Regions from separate parts of the Dyadobacter sp. OTU695 genome, predicted to be linked through region 2. Evidence: riboswitches for the same ligand, from Rfam matches in the RefSeq annotation. Region 2 holds a riboswitch; the other holds the start of a gene.
What was found. Region 2 has a riboswitch for cobalamin ahead of AAHB90_RS23095 (hypothetical protein). Riboswitches for the same ligand answer to the same signal wherever they lie in the genome.
Positions count from the first base shown of each region.

Region 1: another riboswitch for cobalamin. It lies ahead of AAHB90_RS09390 (TonB-dependent receptor plug domain-containing protein); the one in region 2 lies ahead of AAHB90_RS23095 (hypothetical protein).

Region 1 covers NZ_JASATN010000003.1:304,620-311,570, forward strand. The annotation lists gene fbp (class 1 fructose-bisphosphatase) at 1-466, shown strand, start outside; gene AAHB90_RS09375 (DEAD/DEAH box helicase) at 504-1,841, shown strand; gene AAHB90_RS09380 (tetratricopeptide repeat protein) at 1,910-2,650, shown strand; gene AAHB90_RS09385 (DUF5074 domain-containing protein) at 2,702-3,778, opposite strand; gene AAHB90_RS09390 (TonB-dependent receptor plug domain-containing protein) at 3,789-5,723, opposite strand; cobalamin riboswitch at 5,759-5,960, opposite strand; gene AAHB90_RS09395 (DMT family transporter) at 6,025-6,945, shown strand; gene AAHB90_RS09400 (glyoxalase superfamily protein) at 6,942-6,951, opposite strand, start outside.
Region 2 covers NZ_JASATN010000014.1:40,882-47,832, reverse strand. The annotation lists gene AAHB90_RS23100 (TonB-dependent receptor plug domain-containing protein) at 1-1,326, opposite strand, end outside; gene AAHB90_RS23095 (hypothetical protein) at 1,330-1,989, opposite strand; cobalamin riboswitch at 2,093-2,353, opposite strand; cobalamin riboswitch at 2,429-2,648, shown strand; gene AAHB90_RS23090 (hypothetical protein) at 2,977-3,177, shown strand; gene AAHB90_RS23085 (cobyrinate a,c-diamide synthase) at 3,341-4,729, shown strand; gene cobN (cobaltochelatase subunit CobN) at 4,726-6,951, shown strand, end outside.

The DNA.
Region 1 (6,951 bases), on a different contig from region 2:
GATGCTGGTATACTCCACCGGCGACGGCGTTAATGGCTTTACTTTCGATCATTCGCTCGGTGAATTTATTTTGTCCCATAAAAACATAGGTACACCTGCGGAAGGAAAGATTTACTCTGTGAATGAAGGGCATTACCACAGCTATCCGAAGTTTGTGCAGCAATATATTGCGCAATGCAAAACGAGAAATTTCAGCGCGCGGTACATCGGCTCGCTCGTCGGCGATTTTCACAGGAACATGCTCAAAGGGGGCATTTACCTTTATCCATCCACCAAAAAAGACCCGAAAGGCAAGCTGCGGCTGCTTTATGAATGCTATCCGCTGGCATTCATTGCCGAAAAATCGGGCGGGAAAGCGAGCGACGGCTTTGGCAGCATTCTCGACATTGCACCGGAATCTTTCCATCAGCGATCGCCCATTTACATTGGCTCGCCTAACCTGGTCGACGACGTTGTGAAGGGCTGATAACCGGCTACCGTTTTAGTTTTCGTAACTTTGCCGAATGCAGACTACGCAAAACTCATTCGAACAATTCAAGCTCAACCGTCAATTGCTCAACGCGATTGAAGAAGCGGGTTACACCGAACCGACACCCATTCAGGAGCAGGCGATACCCATTGCCCTGGCAGGGCAGGACGTTCTTGGCATCGCCCAGACAGGTACCGGCAAGACCGCCGCTTATACATTACCCTTATTAATGCGTATCAAATACGCTCAGGGACAGCATCCCCGGGCACTGATTATGGCCCCGACCCGGGAGCTGGCGATGCAGATCTCCGAGGCTATCACGCAACTTTCGAAGTATACTGATATCCGCACGGTTGTTCTCTACGGCGGTGTGGGGCCGAAAACCCAGATTGAAGAGCTTCGAAAAGGGGTCGATATTATTGTAGCCACACCCGGGCGCTTTATGGATTTGTATTTCCAGGAAGAGATCGTGGTGAAGCACCTGAATGTAATGGTGCTCGACGAGGCCGATAAAATGATGGATATGGGCTTTATGCCGCAAATCCGCAAGCTGTTGGAGGTGATCCCCAGCAAAAGGCAGAATATGCTGTTCTCGGCCACATTTTCAGGTAAAGTAGAAAACCTTTCTCACGAATTCCTTGAATTTCCTACCCGAATAGAGGTAACTCCGCAAGCTACTGCCGCCGAGATGGTTACGCAGGTGCTTTATGAGGTTCCCAACTTCCGCACGAAGGTCAATTTGCTTTCCTACCTATTGGAGGACAAGGAAACCTTTACACGCGTGCTCGTATTTACACGCAGCCGCGAGGTGGCCGGGCTCGTGCATCAAAATCTCCTGAACAGCGTAGTCCCAGAGGCGGAACTCCGCGTAATACATGCCAATAAGGGCCAGAATACCCGCATCAATGCAATGGAGGCGTTCAGGGAAGGGAGTATCAGGGTAATGGTCGCGACAGATGTGGTAGCGCGGGGCATCGATATTACGGAAGTGAGCCATGTGATCAATTTCGATGTGCCACTGATCTATGAAGACTACGTACACCGGATCGGACGGACCGGCCGTGCCAATATGGTAGGCAATGCGATCACTTTCATGACCATTGCCGACGAATACCATATCCGTAAAATTGAAGCGATGATCCGCACGGAAATTCCGAGAGCGGAGTTCCCGGAGGAAGTTTACATTGCCGAAACACCCTTCCAGGAGCGGCAGGATATGCTCCGCGAGATCGATAACCAGCGGCGGAAGGACGATCCGACGTTCAAAGGGGCATTTCATGAGAAAAAACACAACTATCCGGTGGCAAGGAAAACTTCGGGGAATACCAGTAAGGGGCGCAGAGGAGCAGCCGGAAGAAGTAAACGAAGGTAATGCAATACTATTCCAATAAAACCGTTTAACTTGGACAATAGAAACCTGTTCTTCTATTAAAGTCAATTATGAAAGAGTCTGTTGTAATTTGGCTTGCCTTTTTGATACCTGTAATGAGCTTTGCTCAAAACACGCATCTGGCAAGCGCGGGTCCAAGCACAGATACCAACGTTGCCCCCAAAAAGCCCCTTGATTTAAAAGAGAGGCGCATTATCCCGCTCTTCGGGGAAGTGAGTAAGACATCGGAGCAGATTGATGAAGAGATCAAATTCCTGAGTGAATGCGACAAATCGTTTTCCAGCCGTGCAGAGGCCAGCAGCTTTTTCGCGACCCGCGCCTGGGAATATTTGCAGGAAGGTTCTCTGGACACAGCCTGCTACCGCTTCAATCTCGCCCAATTGTTGAACGACAAGAATGTGGAGGCTTACTGGGGGCTTGGAGTTGTATCGTACCAGCGCGAAAACTGGGTGGACGCCAAAAGAATGCTGAGCAAGGGCGTAAGCCTGCAAGGAGACAATGTACCGCTGCTGGTGGATTTATCGACGGTTGAACTCAAACTGTACGCGATTACCAGCCGCAAAGAGGAGTTGGATGAGGCGGCTGAATTGCTGAAACGTGCGGTTTCCATTGATTCTACCTACGCGCTCGGCCAATACAATCTGGCATTACTGCATTATAATCTCAACGAGCTCGACAAGTCGTGGGATCATTTGCACAAGGGGCGAACGCTGGATTTCAACCAGCTGAATCTCGACTTCGTAGAACTTCTAAAAGCCAAGTTGCCCGATCCGCAAGGATTTTTTAAATAGGGCTGGCGGTTAAAAAAATGAAAGTCTCCCAAGCGGGAGACTTTTTTTATGTCATTGGAAGAAGAAGCCTGTCGGCGCGATGCCTACCTTGATCGAATCCACCACGCTCCCATCTGCGCGGTAGCGCACTGCGTAGCCTGCCTGCGTGTACGATGGGCTCACGCCTGCGTAAAGCAATCCCTGCGACGGATCGACCGCAAGACCGACGAATGGACGCGGGATAAGAGGCGTTACCATGGCGATCTGCGTATCGGAAATGGAGAACTTATAGGTGGCGCCATGCTCTTTAAAAGCATCATCGTACCACGAAAGCACGAAGAAAATTGACTTCAGGTCATTGCTGAATGTAAAATTACCTGGTGTTTTACTACCGCCGGTAGCGATAGCCAGCGTTGCTTCGGTTGCATTGGTTTCGGTATTAATGCGCAGCATCTTATCGCCGGTATTTACCCATAATTTCCCGTTAGCATCGATGCCCACGGGGTTGGCACTGCCTGATGTGGCAATCGGAGATGTAGATTCATCGGAAGTCGTATTGATAATCGCCAGCTTGCTTCCGGCACCCCATTGGGTAGTTCCAACGTAAAGTTTGCCATTAGCGTAGACCAGGTTTTCTGGTCCGTCGGCCACATTAATCTTTTTAGTAACCTTTTTGGTAGTAAGGTCGATAACCGCAATGTAGCCGGTCGAATACTTGGCAACGTCGGTTCCCCAGCACGAAACATATGCCTTTCTGCCGACGATCACTACTTCGCGGGGATTCTCGATATCCGGTGCGCCGATCGAACCTTCATCTTTGAAAGTGTAGCGCTCTACGAACTGCACCTTATCCTGGCCCGCCGCTGAGTTATCGACGAGGATAATGCCTTGTTCTTCGGAGGCCGCGTAATCCTGCACGCCGCCCTTCAACGCCGTTCCATTTGCTATGGCAAAAATGTCGGCGGTAGCAGTGGTGTTTTCCCGTGCGAAATAGGAAATCGCACCGTTGTTCTGGGAGAAATTACCCTCATTCATTACAAAAACACCACTCACATAATCGCCCTTCGGAGCTGGGTCGCTTTGGTTACAGGACCATACCGCAAGGGTTGAAAAGGCTATTGCTAATGAACTGGCTAACTGTTTTTTCATTTTCATTGATTTATTGAGAATCGTAACTAAAGGTTAAACTTAATGCAAAACTTCTTCCCGGCATCGCATTATTTCTGACATTTAAATAAAACGTGTCGGTGACATTACGTACCTGCCCCTGTAAAACCAACCTGAATTTGTCGAGCGTAAAGGTCGTCGCAGCAAGCAGGTTCACCAGGCCATATCCATCGAGGAACTGTGAATTGTCGAAAGTTGTATAGCGCTTGCCAGCCGCCTGCAACTGGCCTGTAACCCTCATGGCTTTGAATTGGACGAATGCATTGGCATTGGCTGAATGCTCCGGTACAAATACCAGCTGCTTACCCACGATATCCTGCGAATAATTATCATAGGCTTTTTCCTGGCCGCTTCTATTGAATGCGTAACCGGCATCCAGTCCGGTTTGCCAGGAGCCACTTTGGCGGTGATAATTTAACTGCAATTCGATTCCCCTCGCCAGCACCTGTTGCAGGTTTTCCACGCGGTAGTTTCTGGAAGGGTTCCAGTAAGTCCAGTCTTTGATGCGGTTGTGATAAAAAGTCGCTGAGGTACGCAGTGTGCCGCCAAATGCCGCTTTGAATGTCTGTTCGAGGGCAAGCTCTTTGTTCCAGCCTGTTTCGGGACGGATCTCAGGATTCCCAAGGTCCTTCCAGTAACGTTCGTTCAAAGTAGGAACACGGTAACTCCGGCCATAAGAGCCTTTCAGCAAAAGGTTGTAAAGTGTTTTTTGAATTAAACGGTATTCCAAACCAATGGATGGCGTGAATGGCGGATTGAAGCCGGTAACGAGCCCTTGCCTGAGATTAACGGATGCCGTCACCCGATCCGCCGGTTGCCAGCGGGTCAGCAAGAAAAAATCAGTGCGATTCTCGGTCGCGGGCGACTGTGCGTACCCGGGCACACGCGAGCGGTAATGCGTCCATTCTCCCCCGGTTTTGACCGAAACAGGATTAACATTGCTTCCAAGATTTAATGTAAAGTCCTTTTCGATTCTTGAAGAAAACTTATCAGTTACCGAATGGTCGGGACGGGCGAGGTCGCCTTTGGCATAATCGATGATGTCGCGTACCCAGGCTGTGCGGAGCGTGAGCGTCCGAACCTGATAGCGGACCATGGTGCGGTATGCCGTGGTTCGGGTCATTTCGCGGCCTTGCTCATCGTCAGGGGTGAGCGTTAGTTTGTTGTCGGTAAGCCAGACATGTGCAGAGATTTCCTCGTCGCTCCGTGAATGTAAAAACAGGTCCTGCACAATGCCTTTTTGAAAAGTTTCGGTAGGCAGAAGCGTATAGGTATTCCGGACCGGTTTTGGGTATTCGTTGTTCATTCTGCCATCGTAAAGCGCCGTTTTGCCCGAAAATGCCCATTGGCTGTTCACCGGCCAGGCATACCGGACGTCGGTTTGAGTCTGGGGATTGTTAAACGTATCCTGTTGCCTGCCAACAGACACATGAAATGGCTTTTCAGATGCGCGGCTGCCCAGCAAAATACTACCACCCACGGCATCGGAACCGACAATACTTGCCGCTGAGCCGTACTGTACCGAAAGCTGATCAAAACCAGCCACGGGGATCGTCGAAAAATCTGTCTGCCCGAGGGTAGGGGCATTGATATTGAGTCCGTTCCAAAGAACTGCCGTATGGTTTGCGGAGGTGCCGCGGAAGGATGCCGTACTCAGCTGGCCGGGCCCGTAGTTTTTAAATGCAACTGGCGTGTAAGCGGATAAAACGTCGCCGATATTTTGAAACCGTACCTGAGCAAGCGAGGCGGAATCGATGCGCTGGATTTTGAGGCCGCTCATGAATTTTTCCGGTACAAATGCTCTTACCGTAACGGGATCAAGTTCAATGGAGTCTCTTTGTGCATAACCGGGCAACGCCAGTGCAAAACTTGCCCATAATATCCAGTAACACACAAATCTCCGGTCGGTAATCACTCTAAATCGCAATGATGGCGGCGATCTTCCGTCTTTCCTCCGAAAACGATCCGATCAAATGCTCTGGCAGGTCTCCTGGCTCGTCTTTCGCGTCCGGAGCCTTCCCGTCGCAGGACAGTGGCATGAAGAATCGGACGCGTATTGGCAGACTTACAGTTGCGGGGACAGCTTCCGGCTTTCGCGGAATTCCCTATTAAGCCTAATCGCTGGATAGAAGCAGCTTATGGCACCAAGCAGGAGCAAAGTTAGGCATTTCCGCCGACTTTCGGTTGTGTGGGATAACCGCTATCTTTGTGGCAAATTCCGATTGCCGTTGGCCGCTTCTACCGAAAATTTTTCGAACTCATCTTCTCTGAAAGGCATCTACCTTATGCTGGGAGCTGCATTTTTCTTCTCGCTCACATCGGCGATTTCGAAATGGCTCGGCAGGGACTTTCACATTGTTCAGCTGGTTTTTTTCAGGAATATTGTCGGGGTAGTATTTATCATCAGCAGTATCTGGCGACGGCCGCTGAGGCAGGAGGGTGGGAAGCTGGGACTACTCATTTTCAGGGGCGTAGTGGGTACTTTGTCACTTTATATGCTTTTTTACGCGATCCAGACCCTCGGGCTCGGGCGCGCATCGACATACCAATATACCTATCCTATATTTCTCGCACTTTTCTCCTGGCTGCTTATCGGCGAAACGCTCAACGGAAAGGAATGGATGGCAATATTCGTCGGTTTTACGGGTATTTTGTTCGTCTTCCGGCCTGATCTGTCGTCTTCCCTGCGGGACAATGCGTTGGGATTGGGGAATGCGTTGCTGACAGCCGTCTCCTACCTCTCGATCCGTCAGCTCGGCGTCGTGTACGATACCCGGGCGATTATCCTTTCATTTATGCTCAGCGGCATTGTTATGCCTATTTTGTCGATGCTGGTCGGGACTTACTACCCCATGGAACACCTCGATTTTCTGATAGGGACATTCAAATGGCCGCAGAATGCCTATCAATGGCTTGGTTTCCTCGCATTGGGGCTTACTGCGCTCCTGGGACAAAGAATGCTGACACAGTCGTTCACGTTCGATAAGGCCGGGCGCGTCGCTGCGGTGGGTTATTCCAATATCCTTTTTTCGGTGCTAATCGGGTTTTTAATGGGAGAAGCTATTCCTTCCCTGTCGATGCTGACGGGCATGTTACTGATCATCGCGGGCGGCATTATGGTGTCCCTGGCTAAAATCAAAAGAGCTTAAAGCCGC
Region 2 (6,951 bases):
TTCCCGGACGTCGAACGTAATGTGATCGAGGCGGATGCCGGGTTGCAATGTGAGATTGCCGAAATGTAGCAATGCCTGGCCGAAGAATGCGTTGGAAATCAATGCGTACTCGGGTTGGGTAGGGGCACGCTCGGTGGTATCGTTGGTCCAGCGGCGGCTGTTGGTGGACGCGTTGAGGTAATCGTAACCTAAAATCACCGAATGCCGGCCGAGCTTCCATACATCCTTTACCTGGACGCCTTTCCATGCATTATGCCCTTGTGCGGAACGGAACGGTATAACGGCCTTGCCTGATACATTCTGCGTGTAATTCCGGGTGTTTTCCTCCGATGTATACACCTTTACGCTCGGACTGTGCTGCCCGATCTGCCCGGTTAAGGCAATGTCCAGGGCCTGGCGGTCAACATCTTTGGTGCTCGCTTCCGTACTTCCCGACGAGAGCTCACCGGGTGATTCCACATCCCTCGCCTGGAATTGCTCTCCGCGCACGTCCACACGCCAGTGCTCACTGATCTGATAACCCAGCCTCAGTGCACCCGAGAAGTAATGCAACTTGGTGAATGGCCGCCGTGAACCGTCACCAGTTGTTTCATCGGTTTTTGTCACGGGACGGTCAGCGTAGTTCTTCTGGCCATGTTTGTAGCCCAAAGCATTGCGTAGCCAATTGTCTTCTCCGATTTTGTAATCTTTGGACCTTTCGAGATAGCTGAATGACAAATCATAATCCAGTTTCGGGGTAATATTTCCACCGGTATTGAGCCCTGCCTGCAATGTTTTAAAACTGCCATATTCCAGAAATGCATTTCCTGTGGGCGTACCTTTGGAACGCTGGGTAATAACGTTGATCACGCCGCCCATCGCTTGTGAGCCATACAGCGACGATGCCGGCCCTTTCAGAACTTCAATTCTTTCAATGCCATTTAAATTGATCTGCGAAAGGTTGGTAGCGCCGGCAGGACGTCCGTCGATGAGCAGTAGTGTCCTCTGGTTTAAACCCGAAAATTGCGGGCGGAAACCCCTGATACCGATGCCCGAAGACAAGTTGGGGTACTGGATTACATCCACAGCCGCCGTTTTCCTGACAATGTCGGTCAGGTCCGCAGACGGTGTCATTTGAATATCTTCTTTGGAAATAATGTCCAGCTTTTGAGCAATCTTTTCCTTTTTGGTGTCAAAACGGGTAGCTGTTACGACCACCGGATCGAGCAGTTTCCGGTTCGAGGAGTCGGGGATGCTTTCTTGTGCGAAGGCGGCTGAAATTCCTAAAATTGAGAGAATTGTCCCGCTGGCGAAAGTGCGGGCGGTTTGGTAAAACTGGATATGCATTGGTTAAAATTGAAATGATTCAAAAAGGGTTATCATGCCGATCAGGATTGAGAATGCGCCGACCAGATAGTTGACGATCATCAGAAAACGCTCACGTTTTCCGGCAAAACGGCCGACGGAAAAGGCAAAGAAATAGCCGTAGGCCGACATGGAGAGAATAATGCCGACGCTTTGCAAAATGATGATCCATACGGCGGTCATCGCGTCGCGCGCGGCGAGCGTGAGCGCCACCGTGCATGCCCCGCCCGTGCCTGCGAGGCCATGTACCATTCCTACCCAGAATGACCTGCTGACTTTACGTTCCGCAGGTATTGCGGCAGGCGTCTCAGTTTTGAAATTTCGCCGGATCGCCAGCACTCCCAGCCAGATCATCAGCGGGCCGACCAGCAACTCGACGCGGTCGGCGATATGCAGCGACGTCGTCGATTTGAGCAAGAGCACGAGAATAGCGAACAAAATCAATGTAAACGAATGGCCCAGCGCCCAGTGCGACGATCGCCAGATGAGTTTCCATCGGAGCGCCGGGCGCCGGAGCGCCGGTCGCCGCCGATCAGGATTTTTGTTTTCTTCCGTGGCCAGAACCGAAACCGCGGCCATATGGTCGGGTTCAAAGGAATGTTGCACGCCAAGGAGTAGGGAGTCAATAAGCAGATAATGAATCATTTGGATTTCCGCATAAATAAAAAAATAACTTATGGGAGAATGCAGGGAGTAGCGCGGCTGCGACGCAACCTGCCGTTTCCTCTTGCCTTTCTTCCCGAAAGCAAAACCGGATGATTCAATGGCAGGTCTTCTGGCTCGTTCAGCTCTTGCGCCTTCCCGGGAGTAATGATTGAATGATTGAATGACTGAATGACCGAATATTTTTTATTCAATCATTCAGTCATTCAGTCATTCAAAATTCGATCCCAGTGACATCTTACAAGAGTATCTTTTTGAACTTACAGCAGCGGGTACTGCTCCGGATTTAAACCGGATTCCCTTTTAATCACGCCCGGAGGCGTAAACCAATGAATGTGCAAAGCTATGTGTTTTTGTCGGAGATAAACCAGAAAAATAGCCGAATACCGCTAACTTTACGGCACAATAAGTTCTTTAACATACTTCTCCAACAGGAAAAGGGATTGCGTACCAACGCATTCCAGGGGAATCGTGTGAGAATCACGAGCTGTCGCGCAACTGTGAGGATAATGATTGACCGGGTCGCCGGTGCGATGATGGGATGACCGAATGACTGAATAGAAAATATTCAGTCATTCAGTCATTCGGTCATTCAGTCATTGAACTAAGCCAGAGCACCTGACCTTTCCTTGTTGACAATGCTTTCGCGGTATGAAGCAGGGTCTGGTTTGGATATTCGTCGGGTTTTCACCCGCATCGGCGGTCCGACGCATCGGCGCTCCGACGATCGCCCGGTGGCATTGCTGCCTGGGAATGCCTTTCTTTTTTCTGCTGATTATTTTAACGATCTGTCATCGCACGTCAAATCCTAATTTTTCTGACAGCCTTGATCCTCGAAGGGCTGCGACTGCTGTGGATGATGTTTAGGACTTCGATGCGTTCCGGCTTGATATGGTAGATGACCAGATATTTGCCGTGTTGCAGGTTTCAGTATATACCAGTTTTAGTTGGAATAAAACGACAAATAGGATGATGGAGATATTCGGAAGAACGCTGGTTGATCCGATTGTAAAGTTCCTCTATGAAGACTGTCGCGGAAGAATAGGAGAAAGTTTCGAGGCCGTAAGCGTAAATGTTTTCCAGGCTTTCAACGGCCAGATCGCCAATGACTACCGGGCGAATTTCGACTTCCATTCAGCGATTTTCTGTTTTAAATCCTGCATAGAATGAAATTTACCTTGTTGAGCTTCTTGGACCATACTTTTTACTTCCTCGTCGGTCATCGGTTGACCGGGAAGTGCGTAGTTGGTTTTAAGTGTTTTGGTTTTCCCCATAATCAAAAAAATAAGGATTTAACTCAAAGGAAAATACTTACCCGGAACAAAGCTGCCCAATGAATAATCCAAAATCCAGTTTCCTGATCTCAGCGCCGTCGAGCAATTCGGGCAAAACTACCGTGACCTTGGCATTGTTGCGCGCGTTGCGGGAGCGGGGGCTTGGGGTGCAGGCTTTCAAATGCGGGCCGGATTATATCGATACGATCCACCATAGCACTGCGGCAGGTCGGCCGGGATTAAACCTGGATACTTTTATGGCTTCGGAAGCGCATATGCGCCATGTGTATGCCCATTATGCGTCGCAGGCGGATGTGAGCGTGACCGAGGGTGTGATGGGATTATTCGACGGGGCTGATAGGATGAAGGGTAGTAGTGCGGAGATCGCGGCATTGCTCGATATTCCGGTCGTGCTGGTGATGAATGCGCAATCCATGGCCTATTCGGCGGCGCCGTTGATTTATGGTTTGAAAAATTTTTATCCCGGCATCCGCGTCGTGGGGGCGATTTTCAATTTCGTGAATACCGAATCGCATTACCGGTTTTTGCAGGATGCATGCGCCGATGCGGGCGTGGAGGCTTTGGGTTATTTGCCCAAAAATGAAGCACTACACATCCCGTCCCGGCATTTGGGATTGCACATTTCCGGGGAAACGGATTATGAACAGATTATCAATAGGCTGGCAGAAACTATTCCGCGAACTGTAAACCTGGACCGGCTATTGGAAATTACTTCTGTGAGTGAAGAGCTTGAAAATGAGGGTGTTTTAAGTCGGCAAAATCATTTACCCAAAACAAATAATAAACCGCAAAACCTGCGCATTACGATAGCGCGAGACGAGGCATTTTCCTTTTTGTACGAGCAAAATGTCGAATCCCTGCGTGCCTATGGAGGTATTCAATGGTTTAGTCCCTTGCATGATAGTGTTTTACCTGAAACCGACCTTCTTTACCTGCCGGGCGGTTATCCTGAATTGTTTGCCAGGCAATTGTCGGAAAATCAGACGATGCTCGACAGCATCCGGCAGTACTGCGCAAACGGAGGATTGGCCTACGCCGAATGTGGGGGGCTGATGTACCTGGGCAGGGAGATCACCGACAGCCTGGGCAATGCTTTTAATATGGCGGGAGTGCTCGATCTGGCTACAACGCTCCAAAGCTCAAAAATGACGCTAGGCTACCGGGTAATGCATTGGGACGGGTTGGAAATCAAAGGCCACGAATTCCATTATTCCACTTTGAAAGATGATTCTCTGCAAAACGGGTTTGCCCGGATCACCAATGCGAAGGGTATTCCGGTCGATACGCAGTTTTTTAGGATGCACAATACGTTTGCCTCCTACATACACTTTTACTGGGCCGATAAGCCCGGATTTATTCAACACCTCATCAACGAAACCAACAAGAGTGCCGAAAGCCGAGTGCCGACAGCCGACAGCCACCTATGAAACGCCAGCGCATTACCCGGTCCGACGGAAAGGCCATTAATCTCGTGCAGCGGCGCGGGCATCTTTCCTATTGCTATAATGCATGCTGCTGCGGTCGCGTCGATCGTGGATACGCGCCCATCCCGGTGGAATTGTACAAAAACGAGTGGCTGCGCCGGAAGTTGCGGAATGTGGTGCATATGACCAAAGGTGGTTGCCTGGGCCCGTGTACACTTGCTAACGTGGTAACGTTGCTGTTCGATGGACATTCGGTATGGTTTCATTCCATTAACTACGATTGGCAGATCGTTGCCATTTTTGACTATATCGAAAGCATGGTCAAGGCCGACAGGTACCTTGTGCCGCCTTCGGATCTGGCCGAATATGTATTTCAATTTTACACCTGGAAAGGCTCGGAGCAATCGACAGAACTCGGGCAAACGGCCATCCCGACCGACGGCATTGTGTTCCTCACACACGCGGACACGGACCTGCTCACGCTCGATCGTGCCATGCAGCTCCTGCCGGAAGATTTTCCCAAAACGACGGGCATCAGCCTGATGGCCATCAAAAGCGAAGAACAGATGCAACAGCTTTTGCAAAGGGAAATCGCAGAGGCGAAGATCATTATCATCCGCATTCATGGCAGGTTAAGTGGTATTCCGGGATTCAATGAACTGGTGAAACTGGCCGGGCAGCAGGGCCAGCATCTGATCGTTGTGAGCGGAACAGGTGAGTTAAACCCTGATTTTGCGGCGGTATCGACCGTTTCGCCGGCCATTTTACACGAAACGCTCGCCTATCTGCAAGCCGGAGGTTATAGCAACCTGATTTCGCTGTTGAGCTACCTGTCCGATCATCTGCTGATGACGGGATTCGGGGCGGAAGCGCCCGTGCATTTGCCGGAACACGGTATTTACCATCCCGATTTGCCCGAGTTTGCCGACAAATCCGACTGGTTGAAATACTGTGATCCCGCGTTGGCGACAGTAGGCATTACATTTTACCGGGCACACTGGCTTAGCGGAAATACCAGTTTTGTAGATGCGATGATTCGCTCCCTTGAAGACCGTGGCGTGAATGTCCTGCCCGTCTTTACTTCCTCGTTCAAATCCCTGAACACTGAGACAAACAAGCCGGAGGCGTTCGGATATTTCGACACCGGGGCGGGAATGGGCATTGATGTGCTGGTGAACACGATTTCATTCGCGATGAGCGAAATTCAGTCGTCGGGACAGCGCAGCGACCCTTCCAAGGCATTGCTCGATTTGAATGTACCGATATTGCAGGCAATCACCAGCGGTATGGGCCGCGGGCCGTGGGAATCATCCTCGCATGGGCTTAACCCGCTGGATACGGCCATGAATGTTGCTATTCCCGAGTTCGATGGGCGCATTATCACAGTACCGGTTTCCTTTAAAGAGAAAGGAAAAGAAACGCGTGGCTATGAACCACTGGATAACCGGATTGATCGCGTGGCTGCCCTGGCTATCCGGTTTGCACGTCTGAGACATTTGAAGAATGCCGATAAGAAGATTGCGTTCATCTTGACAAATTCCAATACGAAAGCCTCCCAGATCGGGAATGCTGTGGGGCTTGACTCTCCGGCTTCGCTGCTGACTATCCTGCGGGCAATGCAGGCCGAAGATTACCGGATAGAAAACCTGCCTGCCACCGGAACGGAGCTCATCCATTCATTGATAGACCGTTGCGCCTATGATGAGGAGTTCCTGACGCCCGGCCAGCTTGCGCAGGCTGCGGCGCGCGTTCCTGCCGCGCAGTACGCGTTGTGGTTTGAGGAATTACCTGAAACTGCCCGGCAAAAGATGCTGAAACAATGGGGGCCAGCGCCGGGAAAAACTTATGTGCATGAAGGCTATATCGCGCTAGCGGGGCTCGATCTCGGCCACGCATTTGTGGCATTGCAGCCGCCGCGTGGCTATGGAATGGATCCGGATGCAATCTATCACCAGCCCGATTTGCCGCCTACCCATCATTATTATGCATTGTACCGCTGGCTACGGGATGGCTGGGGTGCCGATGCCATTGTGCATGTAGGGAAGCACGGGACATTGGAATGGCTCCCGGGAAAGGGTATTGGGTTGTCGGAAAACTGCTTTCCTGATGCTTTTCTGGCTGATTTGCCATTGTTTTACCCGTTTATCATCAATGACCCCGGAGAAGGTTCACAGGCCAAACGCCGCGCCCATGCCGTGGTTATCGACCATTTGACGCCACCAATG